2 linked regions of the Hoeflea algicola genome follow. The protein of the gene in region 1 interacts with the protein of each later gene in a pairwise test. Links are inferred from orthologs where the notes say so. Each region holds a gene or a part of one and is shown on either strand. Other genes may lie near its edges.

Region 1 (3,238 bases):
GAGAACATCGCAGCCATAAATCCGGTCGGTGCGGAAATGCCTGAACGAGGCCCTGAGTTCACACCAGCCGGCGAGCATCATGCATTCGAGATGATAGACCAGCGCCAGTGGCCGCACCGTGCGCACCGTCTCCTGACCCTGGTCATCGCGATAGGTCAGCCGCAATTTGCGTTCATTGCGAATGGCATTGCGCAGGCTCGAAACCGAAATGCAGCCCTTGGCCGGGTCATCCAGCGGCGCGCCCCAGGGCGCCACCTGCAGCCAATCGGCCGGGCCATGCAGCGCGTCAACCTTGGCATGAATCCGCCGCGCCGCGTATTGCAAGGCGCTGTCGCCGGTGCGCGACAGCAGCGCCAGCCCGACCCGCAAGGCCTCGATTTCCTCGAGATCGAAATTCAGCGGCGGCAGATCATAGCCCTTGCGCATCACATAGCCGATGCCGGGTTCGCCCTCGATCGGCGTGCCCATGATCTGCAGGGCGGAAATGTCGCGGTAGATCGTCCGTGCCGAAACCTCATTCTGTCGCGCCAACATCTCCGCCGTCATCGGCCGTTCGGCCGAGCGCAGGATCTGGATGATTTCAAACAGGCGGTTTGATCGGCGCATGGCAAAAGCTCCCTGACCACTCCTGACACTATAGCACTCCCCCTGACAACAGGGTGTCAGCAGCGATCTGGTCTGATCCGAAAACAAGGAGACCGGATATGAGCTATTACGACCATGCCACGATGATGGCCCTGAAGCTTGGCCCCTGGCGCGATCCCGCCGCAGCTACCCGCAATGGGCACAATCCTCACAGGTCTGGGGCCACCGCCGACCGCACCGTATCGCCAGCCTCGTCCAATCACTTTGGCCGATTGGTGCGGCAACTGCTGGGTGGACTTTCCCTGATGGCATCAGCCGCCACCAGGGCGGCGCCCGGAGGGACGCGCGAGCGTGGAGGTGACGCGCCCGGCAAAACCTGATAGGACCCGGCCTTCGTGAAACATGAGCGCCGAACCCCCGATGCCAGTTACCCTTGACCTGACAGACCCTTCCGCACGTCCCGTCCGCCCGTCTTCCGCACAGGCCCTCGATGGCAAGCCGACCCTTGTCGGAATGAGCCGCGACGAGATGGTCGCCGCCATGGCCGATGCCGGCGTGCCCGAGCGCCAGCGCAAGATGCGGGTCAACCAGATCTGGCACTGGCTTTATGTGCGCGGCTCATCCCATTTTGCCGACATGCACACGATCTCGCGCGAATTGCGCGAGCAGCTTGACGCCCGCTTCACCATTGCTCGCCCCGAGATTGTCGAGGAACAGATTTCCAACGACGGCACCCGCAAATGGCTGATGCGGTTTCCGCCGCGTGGCGCCGGCCGGCCGGTCGAGGTCGAAACCGTCTATATTCCCGAGGAAGGCCGCGGCACGCTGTGCATTTCCAGCCAGGTCGGTTGCACGCTGACCTGCACCTTCTGCCACACCGGCACCCAGAAGCTGGTGCGCAATCTCACTGCCGAGGAAATCCTGGCGCAATTGCTTGTCGCCCGCGACCGGCTCGGTGATTTCCCACACCGGGACACGCCGCAGGGCGCCATTGTGCCGACCGAAGGCCGCAAGGTCACCAACATCGTCATGATGGGCATGGGCGAACCGCTCTATAATTTCGACCATGTCAAACAGGCGCTGCTGATTGCCGCCGATGGCGACGGGCTGGCCCTGTCGCGTCGCCGAATCACGCTATCGACCTCCGGCGTGGTGCCCGGAATCGTCCGCACCGGCGAGGAAATCGGCGTCATGCTGGCAATCTCGCTGCACGCCGTGCGCGACGAATTGCGCGACGAACTGGTGCCGATCAACAAGAAGTACCCGTTAAAAGAACTTCTCGACGCCTGCCGCACCTATCCCGGCGTCTCCAATGCGCGTCGCATCACTTTTGAGTATGTGATGCTCAAGGGCGTCAATGACAGCCTTGCCGACGCCAAGGAACTGGTGCGGCTGCTCAAGGGCATTCCCGCCAAGATCAATCTCATCCCGTTCAATCCCTGGCCCGGCTCCAATTACGAATGTTCGGACTGGGACACGATCGAGACCTTCGCCGATTTCGTCAATGCCAACGGCTATGCCTCGCCGATCCGTCGGCCGCGCGGCCGCGATATCCTCGCCGCCTGCGGCCAGCTCAAGAGCGAGTCCGAGCGCATGCGCAAGACCGAGCGGCTGGCGCTGGAAGCGATAATGATCGCCGGCCACGGCGCCGACTGACGCCGCCATGAGCGATATGATGCGCCTACTCGGCCGAATGTTCTCGATTGCCTTCGGCTTTTTCCTCGGCTGCGTGGCGGCGGCCTTGGCTTATGTGTTCTTGGCGCGGCTGATCGTGCCTGCAGATTTTGGCCGGATTGACGAACTTGAACTTACGGTCACGCTCGCCGTCGGCGTGCTCGGCGTCGCCAGCATCTTTGCCCGTGCCGTGCTGCTGCCGGCGCTGGCGATCATCGCCGTGTTCGAATTCCTGCGGCTGCGCGACTGGCTCAGTCATGCGCTCGCCGGCGCCATGCTGGCGCTCGCTATTGCCGGCCTGCCTTACGTCTCCGGATACTCGGCTGGCGGCACCGATACGCTCGAACCGGCAATGCTGATCGCCATTCGCACCGCCTGCGCCATTATCGGCGCCAGCGTCTACTGGCTGCTGACGGGCCGCAATGCTGGCCGCTGGCTGCCCAGCGAACGCGCTGGACCAGTGGAGAGCGACACCTGATCAGCGGCTTTGGGTCAGCAGGATCTTGACCGCAAACACCGAAAACACCGCCGCAAAGACATAATCAACGATCCGCATCACCTGCGGTTTGCGCTTCAGCCAATCCGCCAGCCCGTTGGCGCCGAGCACAACGACAATAGCAATCGGCAGCGCAATCAGAATCGACAGCAATCCCAGAAAGATCAGCTTTCCGGTCACATGCGGGTCGCTGACACTGACGAATTGCGGCAGGAAGGTCATGAAGAAGATGATTACCTTCGGATTGAGCAGATTGACCCACAGGCCATTGAGAAATGCCTTGCCCATCGACGCATTGGTTTTGCCTGTGGTTTTGACCGAGAGAACCGACCGGTTCCGCAAAGCCTGAATGGCGAGCCAGAGCAGATAGCCCGCGCCTCCGGTTTTCAGAACCAGAAAGGCCACCGGGGAGGCAACCACCAGCGCCGACACGCCGAAGGCCACAAGCAGCGTGTGTATGCCAATGCCCAGATTGGTGCCGAG
Region 2 (2,963 bases), 1.2 Mb from region 1 along the record:
GAATGCCTCGATGAACACCGCGGCACTGCCATCCATGATCGGCACTTCGCTGCCGTCAATGTCGATGCTGATATTGTCGACGCTGAGCGCATAGAGAGCTGCCATCAGATGCTCGACTGTCGCAACCGAACGGTCGGGCGCCTTGCCGAGCAGGGTGCACAGATCGGTCGAGCCAACCTGCGAGGACACAGCGCGAACGCTGATCACATCACCACATGGCAAATGTCGATTGAAAACAATTCCGGTGTCAGGATCGGCCGGGTGGAAGGTGATAGAGACATTCTCACCCGAGTGCACGCCAATGCCCGACAGGGAGATAGACCGCGAAATCGTGGTCTGAAAGCCTACTACATCGCTACCCATAAGGTCCGCCGTTTCCCGCTTGATTGGTCATGGCCTCCCAAAGGCCATGCCGTCCCCAGTCTGTTGAAGCGATTCCACACATCCCCCCGCGTGGTCGATCGCTCCATTCCCTAATTCATGGGCTGCAAGATAAGGCCGCGACTCCGAGTTTCCAAATCACGCTTTTTATCGTTCTGTTACGATACAGTAACATAACGCGGCTTGAAAAACCCATTCGTTAACAATGAGTTAACAAATGCGCATGGCAGCCTCACGACTGCCATGCGATTTATCTTACAGTTTGTTACAATCCCGTCACTTGGCCTGGCGGCGCAAGAAGGCGGGAATCTCCAGCTGCTCGTCATCGTGAGTCGCGCGCGCCTGCGGCGTCATGCGGCCCTGATCGTCGAGCTGGCCGCGGCGCGGCGCGTAAACACTAGCCTCCGGTGACAGCGGACGACGCGCCTGCGGTGCCGGGCTCGGAGCAGCGGCATGCGCTTCCTCGTCCTCACGACGGCCCAGCGAGCTTGACAGCCGCTTGAGCAGGCCCATCGGGCCGCGCTCGTCGATCTGGCCTTGCGGCGCGTTGCGATGCTCCATCTCGGCCTTGACCACTGGCGGGAAATCCTCAACCCGCGGCATCCGTGACGGTTCGGCTTCCATTCGAACCGGAGCGGGAGCCTGCTGAACCGGCGCCTGTGCTACCGGCGGCGCGGTCATGACCGGCCGTTGCGGTGCGGCCGGAGCCGTTGCTTCGGGCTGGCTGGCAAACAGCCGGTTGTGCGGCTGCGAACCGGACTGCACGGCCTCCGGTGCGGGCTTTGCCTGTGTCGGCAGGCCCATCATCTGGCTGGCAATGTCGAGTTCGCGCTCCAGTTCGGCCTCTGCCGACAGGATGGTGTCAGCCACCGGATCCTTGCTGGCCTGCGCCGGCTGCGGCGCCGGCGTGGCTGTGGCGGGACGGCTGGCCTGCGGAGCCGGGCGCGGAGCAGGACGCGGTGCCGACAGCGTCGGACGCTGCTCGACCGCGCCTTCGACACGGTCGATGCCGGTGGCAACAACCGAAACGCGGATCAGGCCTTCAAGCGCTTCGTCAAATGTGGCGCCAAGGATGATGTTGGCGTCGGCATCGACTTCCTCGCGGATGCGGGTGGCGGCTTCGTCAACTTCGAACAAGGTCATGTCGCGACCGCCGGTGATCGAGATCAGCAGGCCTTGCGCGCCCTTCATCGTGGTCTCGTCGAGCAACGGATTTGCGATCGCGGCTTCGGCAGCTGCCATTGCGCGGTTTTCGCCCGATGCTTCACCGGTCCCCATCATGGCGCGACCCATCTCGCGCATCACCGAACGGACGTCGGCGAAGTCGAGGTTGATCAGGCCTTCCTTGACCATCAGGTCGGTGATGCAGGCAACGCCCGAGTAGAGCACCTGGTCGGCCATGCCGAAGGCATCGGCGAAGGTAGTCTTGTCATTGGCGATGCGGAACAGGTTCTGGTTGGGGATGACGATCAGGGTATCGACGCATTTCTGCAATTCCTCGATGCCCGCCTCGGCCAGACGCATGCGGCGCTGCCCCTCGAAATGGAACGGTTTGGTGACCACGCCAACGGTCAGGATGCCCTTGTCGCGAGCGGCCTGGGCAACAACGGGTGCTGCGCCGGTGCCGGTGCCGCCGCCCATGCCTGCGGTGACAAAGCACATATGAGTGCTGTTGAGATGATCGATGATCTCGTCGATGCATTCCTCGGCGGCCGCGCGGCCGACTTCCGGCTGCGAGCCGGCGCCAAGACCTTCGGTGACGGCCACGCCGAGCTGGATCAGCCGGTCGGCCTTGGACATCGTCAGCGCCTGGGCGTCAGTGTTGGCGACCACAAAGTCGACCCCCTGCAGCCCTGCGGTGATCATGTTGTTGACTGCGTTGCCGCCGCCACCGCCGACACCGAATACGGTGATGCGGGGCTTCAGCTCGGTGATATCCGGCTTCTGCAAGTTAATGGTCATGACACCCGTTCCTTCCTTTGGCATGGCCGCACCGCCGCGTGGGCCAATTCGATAAAATCAAAAACTCTCTTTGAGCCATTGTCCCATGCGGGACAGACGGCCACCCGCGCCGGAGATGGCTGCAAAGCCGCCCTCGCCTGCGCCGTGGGATTCGAAATGCGCGACCTGAGGATAGATCATCAGGCCAACCGCAGTAGAAAAAGCCGGGCCCTTGGCCGCCGCCGGCAGGCCGGAAATGCCCAACGGGCGACCGATCCGCACATTCCGCGCCAGAATCCGCCGTGCCGCTTCGGTCAGGCCGGTCATCTGGCTCGCGCCACCGGTGAGCACGATGCGCTTGCCGACGAGCGAGCCATATCCGGATTGCTGGATCCGGTCGCGAAGCATCTCGAGGGTTTCCTCGACCCGGGCGCGAACGATCCGCGAGACCAGTCCGCGCGGCACATGGGTGGGCTGGTCGCGCTCGTCCTCGCCAATCGGCGGAACCGAAATCACGTCGCGGTCTTCGCCCGCCTGCGGCAGCGCCGAACCGTGCACCACCTTGATGCGTTCGGCATCGTCAAGCCGGGTCGAAAGCCCGCGCGCCAGATCCATGGTGACGTGCTGGCCGCCGAGCGCGA

Evidence for each region. The genes of interacting proteins can lie anywhere in the genome.
Region 2: the proteins of rlmN (region 1) and ftsZ interact in binary tests that used the Escherichia coli proteins (3 or more experiments, as listed by UniProt). The link is inferred for Hoeflea algicola from one-to-one orthologs.

Annotation. Positions count from the first base shown.
Region 1 is NZ_JAOVZR010000001.1:3,048,828-3,052,065, forward strand. What follows is about bases 146-3,123. They hold rlmN (dual-specificity RNA methyltransferase RlmN), read left to right. Parts: upstream 146-1,005; coding sequence 1,006-2,241; downstream 2,242-3,123. Other genes in these bases: OEG84_RS14975 (helix-turn-helix transcriptional regulator), read right to left, coding at 146-606; OEG84_RS14980 (hypothetical protein), read left to right, coding at 705-965; OEG84_RS14990 (hypothetical protein), read left to right, coding at 2,249-2,737; OEG84_RS14995 (LysE family translocator), read right to left, coding at 2,738-3,123. Outside these bases: more of OEG84_RS14975, read right to left, coding at 1-145; more of OEG84_RS14995, read right to left, coding at 3,124-3,238.
Region 2 is NZ_JAOVZR010000001.1:1,836,647-1,839,609, forward strand. It holds ftsZ (cell division protein FtsZ), read right to left. Parts: upstream 2,344-2,963; coding sequence 658-2,343; downstream 1-657. Other genes in the region: lpxC (UDP-3-O-acyl-N-acetylglucosamine deacetylase), read right to left, coding at 1-363; ftsA (cell division protein FtsA), read right to left, coding at 2,401-2,963. UniProt on the Escherichia coli protein: Essential cell division protein that forms a contractile ring structure (Z ring) at the future cell division site. The regulation of the ring assembly controls the timing and the location of cell division.